4 regions of the Rhizobium sp. M10 genome follow, and region 2 is predicted to be linked to each of the others. Evidence: predicted binding sites of a transcription regulator. Region 2 holds the regulator's gene; each other region holds the start of a gene.
What was found. The regulator PhoB, encoded in region 2, activates phosphate uptake and scavenging genes when phosphate is short. The targets are predictions, from matches to a motif close to TGTCATNNANCTGTCAT.
Positions count from the first base shown of each region.

Region 1: CO671_RS10895 (DUF2794 domain-containing protein) is a predicted target of PhoB. The motif match lies at 1,396-1,412, and genes of this name have one in related genera.
Region 3: phnG (phosphonate C-P lyase system protein PhnG) is a predicted target of PhoB. The motif match lies at 1,116-1,132, and genes of this name have one in related genera.
Region 4: phnC (phosphonate ABC transporter ATP-binding protein) is a predicted target of PhoB. The motif match lies at 855-871, and genes of this name have one in related genera.

Region 1 is NZ_NWTA01000005.1:284,591-286,789, forward strand. It holds gene acnA (aconitate hydratase AcnA) at 1-180, shown strand, start outside; gene CO671_RS10890 (thioredoxin family protein) at 412-1,152, shown strand; gene CO671_RS10895 (DUF2794 domain-containing protein) at 1,435-1,836, shown strand; gene CO671_RS10900 (GNAT family N-acetyltransferase) at 1,843-2,199, opposite strand, start outside.
Region 2 is NZ_NWTA01000043.1:5,212-7,410, forward strand. It holds gene phoU (phosphate signaling complex protein PhoU) at 21-734, shown strand; gene phoB (phosphate regulon transcriptional regulator PhoB) at 870-1,553, shown strand; gene CO671_RS32040 (GcrA family cell cycle regulator) at 1,796-2,199, opposite strand, start outside.
Region 3 is NZ_NWTA01000019.1:116,034-118,232, forward strand. It holds gene phnH (phosphonate C-P lyase system protein PhnH) at 1-569, opposite strand, end outside; gene phnG (phosphonate C-P lyase system protein PhnG) at 569-1,045, opposite strand; gene phnF (phosphonate metabolism transcriptional regulator PhnF) at 1,209-1,946, shown strand; gene CO671_RS24820 (2,3-bisphosphoglycerate-dependent phosphoglycerate mutase) at 1,986-2,199, opposite strand, start outside.
Region 4 is NZ_NWTA01000019.1:110,974-113,172, forward strand. It holds gene phnC (phosphonate ABC transporter ATP-binding protein) at 1-786, opposite strand, end outside; gene CO671_RS24780 (DapH/DapD/GlmU-related protein) at 906-1,523, opposite strand; gene phnL (phosphonate C-P lyase system protein PhnL) at 1,520-2,199, opposite strand, start outside.

The DNA of each region.
Region 1 (2,199 bases), on a different contig from region 2:
GTCACCATCGAGGGCCTGGACAAGATCAAGCCGCGCGAGCGGAAGATCGCCAAGATCACCTATAGCGACGGCACCGTGAAGGACGTTCCGCTGCTGTCGCGCGTCGATACGCTCGACGAGGTGATCTACCTCAACAATGGCGGCATCCTGCAGACGGTCCTGCGCGATCTCGCTGCCTGATCGTTAAGAGCCTGACATGATCATGGCCGCCGGAAAGCAATTTCCGGCGGCTTTCTTATGCAGCGACAGTCATCGAGCGAACTCACGATGATTTGTTTTCCGCGGCTTCCGGTCATGCCGCGTCTCACCCGTTCGTGACTTTTCGTTTGGACCCGGAAGGATTATTCGTACGTTCATATCTCAGCGCCTCCGGTTCCAATACGCCGTCGGCGCTGAAAAAGAGGTGCATGAATGTCCCCCCGTTTCTTGATCCCGCTATTGGCCGGTGTTGTTCTCGCAGGCCCGCTGCATGCCGAAGACGGCACGCCGAAAGGCGTCGTCGAGCTCTTCACGGCGCAGGGCTGCTCCTCCTGTCCCCCCGCCGATGCGGCTTTCCGCAAGCTGGTGAACCAGGGCGATGTCATCGCGCTCGCCTATCACGTCGATTACTGGAATTATCTCGGCTGGGCCGATACGCTGAGCTCGAAGGAAAACACCGAGCGGCAATACGGCTATGCCAGGACGATGGGCCGCAGCAACGTCTACACGCCGCAAGTCATCGTCAACGGGCGCGGCCATCTCGCCGGTTCTGATCTCACGGGCATCAACAGCCGGATCGACAGCTACAGCAGCGAAGGCAACGGATTGACCGTTCCCATCAGCGCATCGATGCGCGGCGACGAGCTGGAGATCAAGATCGGCGCAGGGCAGGGTAAAGCCAATGTCGTCATGGTCTATTTCGACAAGGAAAAGACGATCGAAGTCGAAAAGGGTGAAAACAGCGGCAAGAAGCTCTCCTATCTGCACAGCGTCACCAATGTCGAAACCGTCGGCATGTGGGATGGCAAGGCGACCAATCTGACGCTGCCGGCAAGCGTCCTGCAGCGGCCGCAACTTGAGGGTTGCGCTATCCTGCTGCAGTCGGCGACCGCGGACGGCGATCCGGCCGCGATCCTTGGCGCGACGGTGGTGATGGCGGGCAAAAATATCTGAGATTTCATCCTGATACGGATGAAGGTCCGGGCGGCCCGGCCGAGCGTATTCGGGGCTGGGGTTAAGGTCGATACGCTCCGCCGGGCCCTTTGGCGCGCTGGCGCCAAACCGGGATGCATAATTCTCCTGCAAATGAGGCGCTGTTTTGACTGAAATGCGGCGCTGCCGAGAAAGCGTCGACTCTTCCACTGCGGCCGAATGTGACGGGCCGCACTCTTGCAATTTGTGGCGGCTCGGGCAAACTGTCATTCTCCTGTCACAAGCGGAGGCCTCGGGAGACTGATGACAGATCAGCCGGATTTGCGACACGGCGAAAGCCGCTCCGTCGACAATAGTTCTTCAGTCGTCGTCGATCTCAGGGAATACAAACAAAGCAAAGACCCGCTTCCGGTGACTTTCCACAGGCGCGAACTCGACGCGATCCTGTGGATCTACGGTCGCATGGTCGGCGAGGGGGAATGGCGCGATTACGCCATCGATCACCTGAAAGACAGGGCGGTGTTTTCCGTCTTCAAGCGCTCCGGCGAAATGCCGTTCTTCCGAATCGAAAAGAACCCGAAGCTCGCCGCCAAGCAAGGCGCCTACTCCGTCATCAACGTCAACGGCATGATCCTGAAGCGCGGCCACGAGCTGAACCACGTCCTCAAGGTGTTCGACAAGGCTTTGAAGCTGGTCGATAAGTAAGCCTGGTCAGCCGGCGAACAGCGTGCCGGGATAGGCGGATGGATCCGGATCGGTCGTCATGCCCTCGCCGAGGCTGCGCTGCATGAGCATCGTGTCGAGCCAGCGGCCGTGCTTGTAGCCCGTGCCCTGCATCAGGCCGACCTCCACGAAGCCCGCCTTGAGATGAAGCGCGATCGAGGCGGGGCTTGCGCCGCCGATGACGGCCACCATCTGACGAAAGCCGAGGACGATGCAGCGGTCGATCAACTCGGTCATCAGTGCCTTGCCGATGCCGCGGCCGCGCGCTTCGGGCGCCAGGTAGATCGAATCCTCCACCATCCAGCGATAGGCCGGGCGGGTGCGGAAGGCCGAGGCATAGGCGTA
Region 2 (2,199 bases):
TTATTCGAGGACAAAGCCCCATGGCATCGACACATATTTATACTGCCTATGATGATGATCTGAAGTTCCTCTCCAGGCGGATTTCCGAAATGGGCGGCCTGGCCGAGCAGATGGTCGCCGAATCCGTCCGCGCCCTGGTCAACGGCGACACCGCGCTGGCGCAGAAGGTCATTTCTGACGACGTGATCCTCGATCACACCGAACGCGAAATCGGCGACAAGGCGATCGTCACCATCGCCCGCCGTCAGCCGATGGCCTCGGACCTGCGCGAAATCATGGGTTCGATCCGCATCGCCGCCGATCTCGAACGCGTCGGCGACCTCGGCAAGAACACCGCCAAGCGCGTCATCGCCGTGCAGAGCACCGGCGTTCCGCGCAAGCTCGCCCGCGGTCTCGAGCACCTGTCCGAGCTGGCGCTCGTCCAGCTCAAGGAAGTGCTCGACGTCTATACCACGCGCGCCGCCGACAAGGCGACCGCCATCCGCGAGCGCGACAACGAGATCGACGCGATGTACACGTCGCTGTTCCGCGAACTCCTGACCTATATGATGGAAGATCCGCGCAACATCACGAGCTGCACGCATCTTCTTTTCTGCGCCAAGAACATCGAGCGCATCGGCGATCACGCCACCAATATCGCTGAGACGATCTACTACATGGCAACCGGCGCCCAGCCGGAAGGCGACCGTCCGAAGGACGACAGCGCCAACACCGTCGGTGCCGCCACGGAATAACCGTGCCGGACCAGCCCATTGCGTGCGCGCCCGCCCGGGCGCGCAAAGAGGTCGCAGCCAATTTCTGATTTTGCGCGGGATCCCTTGCTTAAATCGCCCCCGGTTTAAGGATCGTGCGTGAGGAGACGGACACGCATGATCCCGAGAGTTGCAGTTGTTGAAGACGAAGAGGCCCTCAGCGTGCTTCTCCGTTATAATCTCGAGGCGGAAGGCTTCGAAGTCGATACCATCCTGCGCGGCGACGAGGCCGAAATCAGGCTTCAGGAGCGAACGCCGGATCTTCTTATCCTCGACTGGATGCTGCCCGGCGTCTCCGGCATCGAACTCTGCCGGCGCCTGCGCATGCGGCCGGAAACCGAACGGCTGCCGATCATCATGCTGACGGCGCGCGGCGAGGAGAGCGAACGTGTCCGCGGGCTGTCCACCGGTGCCGACGATTACGTCGTCAAGCCGTTCTCGACCCCCGAACTCGTTGCCCGCGTCAAGGCCATGCTGCGCCGCGCCCGCCCGGAAGTGCTGTCGTCAGTGCTCAAATGCGGTGATATCGAGCTCGATCGCGAAACCCACCGCGTCCATCGCAAGAGCCGCGAAGTCCGCCTCGGCCCGACCGAATTCCGCCTTCTGGAATTCCTGATGTCGTCGCCGGGCCGCGTCTTCTCCCGCTCGCAGCTGCTCGACGGCGTCTGGGGCCACGATATCTATGTCGACGAACGCACCGTCGACGTCCATGTCGGCCGCCTGCGCAAGGCGCTGAACTTCTCCAACATGCAGGACGTCATCCGCACCGTCCGCGGCGCCGGTTATTCGATGGAAGCCTGAGGGGTTTCTGACAAAGTCGAGCAAGCTCCGCCCCTCACCCTAGCCCTCTCCCCGTAAACGGGGCGAGGGGACGTGCCCTGCGAGAGGTGGGTAAGGACCGAGAGGTTGCGGCATATCCCCTTCGCCCCGCGCGCGGGGAGAAGGTGCCGGCAGGCGGATGAGGGGCAGTCACACCCAACACACTCACACAAAAAAACGGGCCTTCCAGCCCGTTTTCGCATTTCCAGCAATGGTTTGCCCGCTCAGCTGACCCGCGCTGCCGCCCGGCGGCGCTCGTTGACCGGCTGATAGGCAAGCTTCTGATGATAGCTGCAATAGGGCGAATTGTCCGGGGATTCGCAGCCGCAGAAGTGGAAGTCGTCCTTCAGCGGATCGCCGACCGGCCATTTGCAGGTGCGTTCGGTCAGTTCCGTCAGGCCGAGGCGGCGGGAAATCGGCACGACCACATTGCCCTTCGGAACATATTCCATTTCCTCGACGGCATCGATCTCGATCTCTTCCTTCAGCATCGTTGCGCCCTGCTGGCGGGTCACGGTGCGGGTGGTGATCCGGGAGGCGTAGTTCGGCGCGCGCGGCGCCGATGTCTGGCGCTTCGGCGTGCGCGCCGCGGCGGCTGTGCCGCCGGCCTTGGCGCGGCCCGGCAGGC
Region 3 (2,199 bases), on a different contig from region 2:
CAGAGGAAGCGCTTGCCCGAGGTCAGCACGATGTCGATGCCGCGCGGAAAGAGCGCGCGGTTCTCGGTCCAGAGCCGCAGGAAGGTCTCCGGCAGGCCAACCGGCGCAATGTCCGCGACACTCTGGATGCCGGGGCCGATCAGCGCCAGCCTGCGCCCACCCTCGAGGTTGGAAAGTTCGATGATGAGCGTCGTCGAGCGGTCGGGATATTCCTGCGTGCCAGAGGCGAAGAGGCCGAAGGGGCAAAGCGCAGTTCCGGCTTCCGTGAAGGCGAAGCGTGCCTCGGCCTTCTCCTTGGTCAGCGGCGCGCCGGCGTGGAAGCCGAGCCATTCCGGCACGGTGGATTTTGTCAGCCCCTGCGAAAGCCAGACCGGCGTGTCGTGGTCGCAAAGCGTCAGCGCGATCGCGCCGGCGGCGATGCCGAGCGGCGCAGGCGGCGCGACATCGGGCTGAACGGTCTGGATCGTCCCGGGACGGGCCATGCCGTCCATCAGCATCTTGAAGACGCTCTGGGCATGGAAGACCGGCTCGGCAAAGCCGCCGGTCAAGGCTTCCGTCTTGAAACCCATCAGTTGTCTCCCCGCACCATGGTGAAGAAATCGACGCGGGTCGCCGCCGTCTCGTCGGCCTTGCGGCGTTCGGCATCGGCGATCCGCTCAGTGATCGGTAAAAGCAGCGCCCGTTCGACGAAATCCTTCGTCGCCTCCTCCTGCCAGAGCGCATCGAAGATCGCCGCAAGCCGCGCCTTCTCACGGTCGGTGCCGAGCGCCTGCGCATGGCCGACCGAGCCGGAGTCGAGCCGGACCGTCGCGCGCGTCACCGTCACTTCGCCAAGATTGAAGGGAGCGCCGCCGCCGCCGATGCGTCCGCGCACCATCACCAGCCCGGTCTCCGGTCCACGCACCGGATGCGCCGCAGGCTTTTGCGGCAACGCATCCCAGGCCGCCGAGAGTTCGCTGCGCTCTGCGCGCGCCAGCAGATCGGCGACGCGTTTGCGCTCCGATGCCGTCTGTGACGCAGCGTTGTTGCTGTCCGCTGATATCATCGCCGCTTCCTCTAAAATGTCTATTGATATAGACAATCATACAAGCTATATCTAGTCCTAAATCGATGCCGTGACAAGCGTGTGACATCCTGCAGCGCGGCCACGTCTTTTCAGGCGCGTGTAGAGTGTTAAAAAGGCGCGAAATGGCAGGGCAGGGGATGGAATGGCGGGACTGAAGCAGGTGCAAAGGCAGACCGGCGTGGCGCTCTGGCGCCAGATCGCCGACCGGATTCGCGAGGCGATCGGCAATGGAGCCTATGATGAAACCGGAATGGTGCCGCCAGAAACCGTTCTGGCGCTGCAATTCGGCGTCAACCGGCATACGGTGCGCAGCGCCTTGGCAGCCTTGGCACAGGAGGGCATCGTCCGGGCGGTGCAAGGTCGCGGCACGCTGATCGAACGCAAGGAGCGGCTGAATTTCCCGATCACCAGGCGCACCCGTTTTACCGCCGGCATCGGCGATCAGGCGCGCGAGATGCGCGGCCTGTTGCTCGATGAGGTGAAGGAGGAGGCGAGCCCCGAGATCGCCCGCTGGCTGGGGCTGAAGCCGGGAGCAACGGTGATCCGGCTGGAAACGCTGCGCGAGGCCGACAAGCGGCCGGTGTCAAAAGCGACGAGCTGGTTTCCCGCCGAGCGTTTCGCCGGGATCGGCGAGGCCTACCGCAAACATCAATCGATCACCAAGGCTTTCGCCGAACTTGGGTTGGCGGATTATGTCCGGGCGACGACCGAGGTGACGGCGGCCCATGCCGATACGGCCGATCTGGCCGATCTCGAACTCACGCCCGGTGCGATCCTTCTGATCGCCAAGGCGATGAATACCGATCTCGACGGCGTGCCGGTGCAATATTCGATCAGCCGGTTCGCGGCCGACCGGGTGCAGTTCACCATCGAGAACTGAGGACGGCCTTCCCTGTCGGTGCAGGGAAGGCCGTTGGCTTCAATGTGCGCCGGACATGTCGCCGAGCACTTCCTTGGAAGCGACGGTGGAATCGGCGTTCAGCTTGTAGACCATGGGAACGCCGGTCGCGAGGTTGAGGGCAAGTACGCCTTCCTTGCTCAGCTTGTCGAGCACCATGACGAGCGAGCGCAGCGAATTGCCGTGTGCGGCAACCAGCACCTTCTCGCCCCTGAGCACGCGCGGCAGGATCTCC
Region 4 (2,199 bases), on a different contig from region 2:
CGTGGATTCGAGGCTGGTCGACGTCATGGTTTCGTCGATGCCGGCGCCATCCTTGTCCGTCCCGTAGATCGCCTTCACCGCTTCGGCGGTCAGCTCGGACGGCTTGCCGTCGAAGACCACGCGGCCGCCGGCCATGCCGACGATGCGCTCACAATAGTTGCGGGCGGTATCGAGCGTGTGCAGGTTGGTGATGACGGTGATGCCCTCGCGCTCGTTGATGTCGCGTAGCGCATCCATGACGATCTTGGCGTTCAGCGGATCGAGCGAGGCGATCGGCTCGTCGGCAAGAACCATCTTCGGGTTCTGCATCAGCGCGCGGGCGATCGCCACGCGTTGCTGCTGGCCGCCGGAAAGCGTGCCGGCCGCCTGCAGTGCCGTCTGCTCGATGCCGAGGCGTTCGAGGGCCGCGATCGCGTGCACGCGTTCCTCGCGGGTGAAGATGTTGAGCAGGCTCAGGAACGTCGAGCGGTGATTGAGGCGGCCGAGCATGACATTGGTGAGAACATCGAGGCGCGGCACCAGGTTGAACTGCTGGAAGATCATCGCGCAGTCGCGCTGCCAGTTGCGCAGCGCCCGGCCGCGAAGCCCGGAGACCTCGACACCGGCGAATTGGATGGAACCGGAGCTCGGCTCCTGAAGCCGGTTGATCATGCGCAGGAGCGTCGACTTGCCGGCGCCGGAACGGCCGATGACGCCGACCATCTGGCCCTGGGGAATGGCGAGGGTGACGGTATCGACGGCGAGCTTGTTTCCGAAACGGCGGGTGACATCCTTCAGCTCGAACATCATGCTCTTTCCCCTTGCACTCCAGGCCTTGGTCAGCATCGCCTTAGTCCCGCTTGATGAACCTCAAATGTCATATTTGTGTAGTTCGTGTCACAAATCGCCGCGCCTATATCGGAGGTTTAACCGTCGTAGCGGGCCAGGAAATCTTCCGCGCTCAGGTTGCGAAAATCTTGCAGCGCCAGGCGCAGCCGGTCGTGCTCCCAGTCCCACCAGGCGAGCCGGTCCATACGTTCGCCGACCGCTTTCGAAAACCGCTCGCGGATGAGTTTGGCCGGCACGCCGCCGACGATCGAGTAAGCCGCGACGTCCTTGGACACGACGGCGCCGGCGCCGATCACCGCGCCGTTGCCGACGCTGACGCCCGGCAGGATCGTCGCCCCGTGGCCGATCCAGACGTCGTTGCCGATCGTCACGCGGCTTGCGCGCCGCCAGGCGAAGAAATCCTCCTCCGTGTCGGCGTCCGGCCAGTAGTCGGCGGCGCGATAGGTGAAATGATGCAGCGTCGCCCGCCAGGTCGGATGGTTGGTGGCGTTGATGCGCACGGCGGCGGCGATATTGACGAACTTGCCGATCGTCGCGCACCAGACGGAGCCGTCCTGCATGATGTAGGAATAGTCGCCGAAGGTCGCCTCGCTGATGCGGCAGCGCTCCGACACTTCCGTATAGCGCCCGAAGGTGGAATCGCTGACGGAGGCCGTCTCGTGGATAGAGGGTTCGATATCAAGTTTGCGGCTCATGCGGCGATCTTTCGCGGCGAGAACTGCTGGACGTCGAGAATGCGGTCGGCGACCGCTTCGCGCACTTCCTCGTCGTGGAAGATGCCGAGAAGGGCGACGCCCGCCTGCTTCTTTTCCGAGATCATGCTGACGACGACGGCGCGGTTGCGGGCATCGAGCGAGGCTGTGGGTTCATCGAGAAGCAGGATCGTATGCTCGGTGATGAAGCCGCGGGCGATATTGACGCGCTGCTGCTCGCCGCCGGAGAAGGTGGCGGGCGGAAGCTGCCACAGCGCCTCCGGCAGATTGAGCCGGGCAAGCAGGGCGCCCGCCTTTTCCCGCGCGGCGCCGGCTTCCTCGCCACGCGCCACCAGCGGTTCGGCCACCACGTCGATCGCCGCGACGCGCGGCACGGTGCGCAGGAACTGGCTGACATAGCCGAGCGTATTGCGCCGCACGTCGAGCACGGTGCGCGGATCGGCGGCGGCGAGATCGACGACGCGCCCGTCGTGGCGGATGAGGATCTGGCCGGTGTCGACGGCGTAATTGCCGTAGATCATCTTCAGCAGCGAGCTTTTGCCGATGCCCGACGGGCCGCCGAGCACGACGCATTCGCCTGATGCGACCGAGAAGGCGACATCGTAGACGACGGGTAGCCGGATGCCGTCGCGCAGGTGCATGGTGAAGCTCTTCGAGA